3 regions of the Alishewanella sp. HH-ZS genome follow, and region 3 is predicted to be linked to each of the others. Evidence: predicted binding sites of a transcription regulator. Region 3 holds the regulator's gene; each other region holds the start of a gene.
What was found. The regulator NrdR, encoded in region 3, represses ribonucleotide reductase genes. The targets are predictions, from matches to a motif close to AAACACNANATNTNGTGTTT.
Positions count from the first base shown of each region.

Region 1 (2,320 bases), on a different contig from region 3:
GCTGCCATTTCGCGGGCTATGTCGATCGCGAACAGCTGGTCTTTGCAGCGGCCGTTCTCAGTCAGCATGGCGACGGTGACCACCGGGAAGGTGAGGATAGTTTTCTCGCGCTCTTGATTAAACCAGCTTAGGAAAAATTGCTGTAACGCTGACACCGAAGACCATTCTGGTTTTACAAAGTCCGGAAACACAAAGTTGCCAAACATGCTGGCAAAATAGTGTTGGTCATACACTGAGATATTCCAGAATACACTCTGATAACCGCGTGCTGCTGCCGGCTGGTTTAGTGCATACACCACATGCTGCAGATGGTTTTCGATTTGTTTGCGATGGGTCTGCAGATAGTTGTCGCCATAATCTTTGCGTGCGAAGTAGTCGAAGTAGGTCAGAAACTCGACTGTGGCCACGGCCCCGGCAAACTGGCTGGACACGGCGAATACAAAGTTAACAAAGCAGCCGCAAAAGGACTCCAGATGTTTCGGAGCCTGCGACTCGCCCCCCAGTTTCGTCAGACCATCGCGTAAGAACGGATACATGGTAACCGACACACAATAGGGCTTCAGGCTGGTTTCGTCATGCACATAAATTTCATGTTGCTCAATTTGGCGCAGATACTCCTTCGCCAGCTTAGCATCAAATAATTCGCGGATCTTATTGCTGACCAGAGCGCGATTAACCTGAATAAACTGATCTTTCATCAGCTCAGCCTCCAGGGTCGCAATATTTTTCTGGGTGACATTGGCATTGGCATCCAGTTTCGAACCATCGGCAGCATTAGGTGCCAGTAAATATTGCTCAATAAAACTCAGTTTCTTTTGTAGTTGTTCGGTGTTAAGCGCCGCCATAGCCATTCCCTCTTGCATTGTGTTAGTTGCGTTGTTGAAAGTGCGAATTCAGACACTGGCCTGTTCGCAAATCGATAAATCTTTGATTGGTGGTTGGGCTTTGCAAACCGCCGCGCGCGGCAAACCAGCGCCCGGTTTTCACAAAAGTCAGCTCACTGCGGATGGATGGGCTTAGCTCAGCCAGTTCCAGCCCGGTATAGAGGCAGCGTTTTAAGCCTGCGGTTTTACTCAGCGTCAGCAGTTTTAGTAATGCTGGCGCTGCCCATTCGCCGCCTAAAAACAGCACACAGCTAATCAACCCCTGATAATCCTGCAAACGTTGCTGAAAATGCTCCGGGCTAAGGGGGTGTCCTTGTTTGGGATCCCAGCTATCGGCGCTATGGCAACCTTTACAGCCCAGCTGGCAGCCACTGAAGGTGTATGCCAGCGACACTTCGCCGGGTACTTCTTGCCAGACAACTTGTTCAGCGGTGTAATACAGCATAAAACCCTCTATCTTGTGTTGGTATTGTTAATTATCACTAGATATTGTGGTTTAGCTTAGATGCTTAGCGCGGTGAAAGGTTGATCCAGATCAAATTTTGCTAACTGTAACCGCCAGGCTGGCTTGCCAGGTCGCGTCATTACAGCAGTTGTTACCCCATCGGTGGTACAGGGGAAATTGCTTCAGCGTCGGTTAAGGCCGGTGGGCCACAATCAACAGGTGTTTAGCCAGAAATGGAGCCTGCTATGAAAACAGGTATCAATAAAAGCTTGGTAATTGCCACCCTATTAACCTTAACGGCCTGGCCGCTGAGTGCGCATCAGCAGCGCTATGATCCGGTCGAGCAGGTGGCACAGGATGTGGTCGCCTTTACGCTGCAACGGGCGGCAGACGAGTTGTTAAGGGTGGCGCGGATTGATCCGGTGTACCAGGGTTATAGCCGGCATTATGAAATCCGGCATGCCCCACCACGTCTTGACGATCGTACCCGTCAGCAACTACGTCGTTTAGCGGCTGAGCATCAGCGTAAACTGGCCAGTTATGAGCGTGAGCTGGATCGGGAGCTGGACAAACTGGCCCGTGAATACCGGCACGATACCCGCAAAGGGAAAGGCCGGCCACATCATAAAGAGCGGGAGAAATTTCAGCGCAAGGTGGATCGGGCTTACGACAAATTTGCGGTAAAAGTGGAACGCGAGCATGACCGCTTTGATCGCCAGCGCGATCGCATTCTGCGCGATGCCTATGCATATCTACCCAGACGCTAATTAACGGTTTGCACTTAAACCAGGCCGTATTCCGGTAAGAAAAAACCGCCAGCTGAACACCAGTGGCGGCGCGGAGAGACCAGCACGGATGCTGGTTGTGGAGCCAGGAATGCCTGTTACTGCATCAGTGGTGAGTCAGATAACTGGAAGTCATAGCCATCAATGTTGGCCTGAACGATCAGTTGATGAATGTACTGGGCAATGGCTTTACGCCTTACCTTTTC
Region 1 covers NZ_LZEJ01000002.1:95,789-98,108, reverse strand. Annotated here, with positions in the region: gene nrdD (anaerobic ribonucleoside-triphosphate reductase) at 1-845, opposite strand, end outside; gene nrdG (anaerobic ribonucleoside-triphosphate reductase activating protein) at 868-1,329, opposite strand; gene A9165_RS01635 (hypothetical protein) at 1,575-2,096, shown strand; gene A9165_RS01630 (peptidylprolyl isomerase) at 2,213-2,320, opposite strand, start outside.
Region 1: a site for NrdR is predicted at 1,362-1,381, ahead of nrdG (anaerobic ribonucleoside-triphosphate reductase activating protein). Genes of this name have one in related genera too.

Region 2 (2,320 bases), on a different contig from region 3:
TTGGTCGGCAGCGCAATTTCCAGACACAGGTTGCTTTGCCGTACCGGTGCCAGCGCCGGGTTAAACGGGCTGTGCGTATTGCAGTGATCGACGTTTTGCAGGTAAATGCGGCCGGTACTGGCGCGCTCCTGCATAAATAAGGTAAAGAGTTCGACTGCCTTAATGCGCTTTTTACGGATCTTGCTGTCAGCTTCATACTTAACATATAAGGCTTCAAACTTTTCCTGATCTTCAAAGAAAGCATCATACAGCCCCGGCACATCAGACGGGCTGAATAAGGTGATATAGTCATCTTTAATCAGGCGCTGATACATCAGGCGGTTAAACTGCACGCCATAGTCCAGATGCCGTACCCGGTTCTCTTCGACACCACGGTTATTTTTCAGTACCAGCAGCGATTCCACTTCCAGATGCCATAAGGGGTAGAACAGGGTGGCGGCACCACCACGCACACCGCCTTGCGAGCAGCTTTTTACTGCGGTCTGGAAATGCTTATAAAACGGGATACAACCAGTATGGAAGGCTTCGCCATTACGGATTGGGCTACCCAGAGCACGAATACGGCCAGCGTTAATACCAATACCGGCGCGCTGCGAGACGTATTTTACAATGGCACTGGAGGTGGCATTGATAGAATCCAGGCTATCACCGCACTCAATCAGTACGCAGGAGCTGAACTGACGGGTCGGGGTACGCACGCCCGACATAATAGGTGTCGGCAGTGAAATCTTAAACAGCGACGTCGCATCATAGAAGCGGCGTACATAGTCCAACCGCGTGCCCTTCGGGTAATTGGCAAATAAACAGGCGGCAACCAGCATATAGAGGAACTGGGCGCTTTCATAAATCTCACCGGTTACCCGGTTTTGTACCAGATATTTACCTTCAAGCTGTTTGACCGCAGCATAACTGAAATTCAGATCGCGGCTATGGTCGATATAGCTATTCAGAATATCCAGCTCTTCGCGGCTGTAGTCGGTCAGGATATGCATATCGTAGCGCTTGGCTTCGACCATCTTCACAACCTGATCGTACAGGTGGGGTGGTTCGAATTGACCATAGGCTTTTTTGCGTAAATGGAATACTGCCAGCCGGGCCGCCATATACTGGTAATCCGGGGTCTCTTTTGAGATCAGGTCGGCAGCGGCCTTGATAATGGTTTCATGAATATCGGACGACTTGATGCCATCGTAGAACTGAATATGGGATTTCAGTTCCACCTGCGACACCGACACGTTTTTTAACCCCTCGGCCGCCCAGTCAATGACGCGGTGAATTTTATCTAAATCCAGAGGTTCGCGCCGACCATCGCGCTTAGTCACAAAAAGAGTTTGAGTCATCGCTGAAGTATTCCATTTCTTTTAATAATAAATGAATCGGGTTTAGCGCACGGCTATCAATACACCCGGGTTGCTGACGATTTACACAACATATGGGTGTATTTCAAAAGACGATCACAAGATAGTGTGTATTGTTGGAATTTGCAAGCGAGGAAAAAGCGGCTTTTTTGTGCAGTTTTTTTGCCGGTTAGCAGCCACTAACCTTGAGCTCAGTGTGCCCGGATGCACCGGTCAGAGGCAAGCTTTTTTATAGATTTTTTTGCTTGGATTTATTTGTTCTATAAAGCGTCATTTTTAGTTTAAGCGGTTATTTAGCAGCCAGGGCGTATTACGGCACCCAGCTGCTTAACCATCAGACTGGTTTACGCGCCACCACAAAGTAGTTTACGTCCAAACCGGCACCAAGCTTAAAGCTGTTATTGAGCGGGTTAAAATGCAGGCCAGTGGCATCCACTAATTCCAAACCGGCGTCTTCGATATAGCGCATCAGTACTGAGGGGCGGATAAACTTATCAAACTGATGGGTACCGCGCGGCACCAGCTTTAACAGATACTCAGCGCCGACTATGGCAAACAGGTACGCCTTGGCGGTTTTGTTAATGGTCGAGAACACCAGAGTAGCACCGGGTGCGGCCAGTTCGGCGCAGGCGCGCACCACCGATGCCGGATCCGGCACATGTTCCAGCATTTCCATACAGGTCACCAGTTCAAATTCGCCGGCGTGGCGCTGCGCAAAATCTTCCGCAGTGCTTTGCTGATAATCAATATTCGCTCCGGCTTCCAAGGCATGCAGGCGGGCGACATTGAGGCCATCCGGCGCCATATCAATACCAGTTACCTTTGCGCCGGCGCGCGCCATACTCTCGGCCAGGATGCCACCGCCACAGCCGACGTCGAGAGTGTTGCGGCCAAACAGACCACCGAGTTGATCACTGATATAACCTAAGCGGGTCGGATTTAATAAATGTAGTGGTTTAAAC
Region 2 covers NZ_LZEJ01000003.1:60,239-62,558, reverse strand. Annotated here, with positions in the region: gene nrdA (class 1a ribonucleoside-diphosphate reductase subunit alpha) at 1-1,340, opposite strand, end outside; gene ubiG (bifunctional 2-polyprenyl-6-hydroxyphenol methylase/3-demethylubiquinol 3-O-methyltransferase UbiG) at 1,693-2,320, opposite strand, start outside.
Region 2: a site for NrdR is predicted at 1,422-1,441, ahead of nrdA (class 1a ribonucleoside-diphosphate reductase subunit alpha). Genes of this name have one in related genera too.

Region 3 (2,320 bases):
CGGATCAAGGCTGCCGGCTCTGCGCCAGCATCGCTACTTTGCCTTACCGTTAAGCGCGCCGCATCGGCGAGTACGGTACTGGCGGTGGATAAAATCGCGCTAACCTGCGCCCGCCATAGCTGCACGTCAGCGCGTGCGGCGTCACTGGTTAGCCATTGACTCTGGCCATTAGCCAGGGCGGTACGTCCATCCAAACTGGCCGCCAGTTTCAGATACAGATAAGGCCGCTGCCGCTCCATCCGGCTTAAGAAGCCCGGATTAAGCGCTCTGGCTTCCTCTGTTAATAAACCGTACGCAACGCTAATGCCAGCTTGTTGCAGTATGGCAACGCCCTTACCGGCGACCAGCGGATTCGGATCCAGCATCGCAATCACCACCCGGGCGACACCGGCTTTTACCAGTGCTTCCGCACAAGGTGGCGTGCGACCATAGTGGGCACAGGGCTCCAGCGTCACGTAACAGGTCGCACCCCGGGCGGCGCTGCCGGCTTGTTGTAAGGCAAAGACTTCAGCATGCGGGCCGCCGGCTTGCTGATGAAAGCCTTCGCCGAGCACCTGACCATCCTTAACCACCAGCGCTCCCACATTGGGGTTGGGATCAGTCGTAAAACGGCCCTGTGCGGCCAGCGCCAGCGCGCGGCGCATAAAAGCATGATCGGCCTGACTAAAACTCACCTTATTGCTCTCCGAGACGGGCAATTTCTTCACCAAACTCGCGGATATCTTTAAAGGAGCGGTACACCGAGGCAAAGCGCACATAAGCAACTTTATCAACTTTCACCAGCTCATCCATAATCAGATTCCCCAGCAAATTACTGGCGACTTCACGTTCACCGGTGGCCCGGAGCTGGGATTTAATTTTATTAATCAGCTGCTCAATTTGTTCGGTCGCCACCGGCCGCTTTTCCAGTGAGCGTAATAAACCGCTGCGTAACTTATCTTCATTAAAGGGTTCTCGGGAGCCGTCACGTTTAATAATTCGTGGCATCACCAACTCTGCCGCTTCAAAGGTAGTAAAGCGCTCGTGGCAAGCCAGGCACTCGCGACGACGGCGTACCTGATGACCATCGGCGACCAGACGCGAGTCAATGACCTTGGTATCATCGGCATTACAAAAGGGACAATACATACTGACCTTTTACCCCCTAGCTAACTGTTCAGGACAAGGCGCTAACAGCCTGTTTAGCCGGCGCTTTGCATAAAAGAATGGCCGCATTAGCGGCCATCACAGCATAGCACGAGTTATGCCTTAGGCATAAACCGGGAAGCGGCCACAGACTTCAGCCACCTGAGCCCGTACCTTGGCAATTACCGCCTCATCACCACGGCTATCCAGCACATCACAAATCAGGTTAGCAACCAAACGCGCTTCGGCTTCTTTAAAACCACGACGGGTAATGGCCGGGGTACCGATGCGCAGACCGCTGGTAACAAATGGCGAACGCGGGTCGTTCGGCACTGAGTTCTTGTTTACCGTAATATGCGCCTGACCTAACCAGGCATCAGCATCTTTACCGGTGATATCTTTATCGATCAGATCCATCAGGAACAGATGGTTCTCGGTACCACCGGATACAATCTTATAGCCACGGCTGATCATCTCAGCACACATGGCTTTAGCGTTCACCAGCACCTGCTGCTGATAAACTTTAAATTCCGGCTGCAGCGCTTCTTTAAAGGCTACCGCTTTCGCCGCGATCACATGCATTAACGGGCCACCTTGTCCGCCCGGGAACACCGCTGAGTTCAGTTTCTTCTCAATGGCTTCGTTCTTACGGGCCAGGATCAGACCGCCACGTGGGCCAGCCAGGGTTTTATGGGTAGTGGTGGTCACCACATCGGCGATAGGCACCGGGTTTGGATACAGACCCGCCGCCACCAAACCGGCAACGTGCGCCATATCCACCATCAGGTAGGCACCGACTTTATCCGCGATATCACGGAAGCGCTGCCAATCAACAATACCTGAGTAAGCCGAGAAGCCGGCAATAATCAGCTTCGGCTTGTGCTCTAAGGCCAGGGCTTCAGCCTGATCATAATCAATCACACCCGTTTCAGGATGCAGACCGTACTGTACCGCATGATACAGCTTACCCGAGGCGCTTACTGTGGCACCGTGCGTCAGGTGACCGCCATGGGCCAGACTCATACCCAGAATAGTATCGCCGGCATTTAACAAGGCCAGGAATACCGCGGAGTTCGCCTGTGAACCTGAGTGCGGTTGCACGTTGGCGTAGTCGGCACCAAACAATTCTTTCGCGCGGGCAATGGCTAAATCTTCCGCGATATCCACATATTCACAGCCGCCGTAGTAACGTTTG
Region 3 covers NZ_LZEJ01000009.1:48,887-51,206, forward strand. Annotated here, with positions in the region: gene ribD (bifunctional diaminohydroxyphosphoribosylaminopyrimidine deaminase/5-amino-6-(5-phosphoribosylamino)uracil reductase RibD) at 1-674, opposite strand, end outside; gene nrdR (transcriptional regulator NrdR) at 676-1,128, opposite strand; gene glyA (serine hydroxymethyltransferase) at 1,249-2,320, opposite strand, start outside.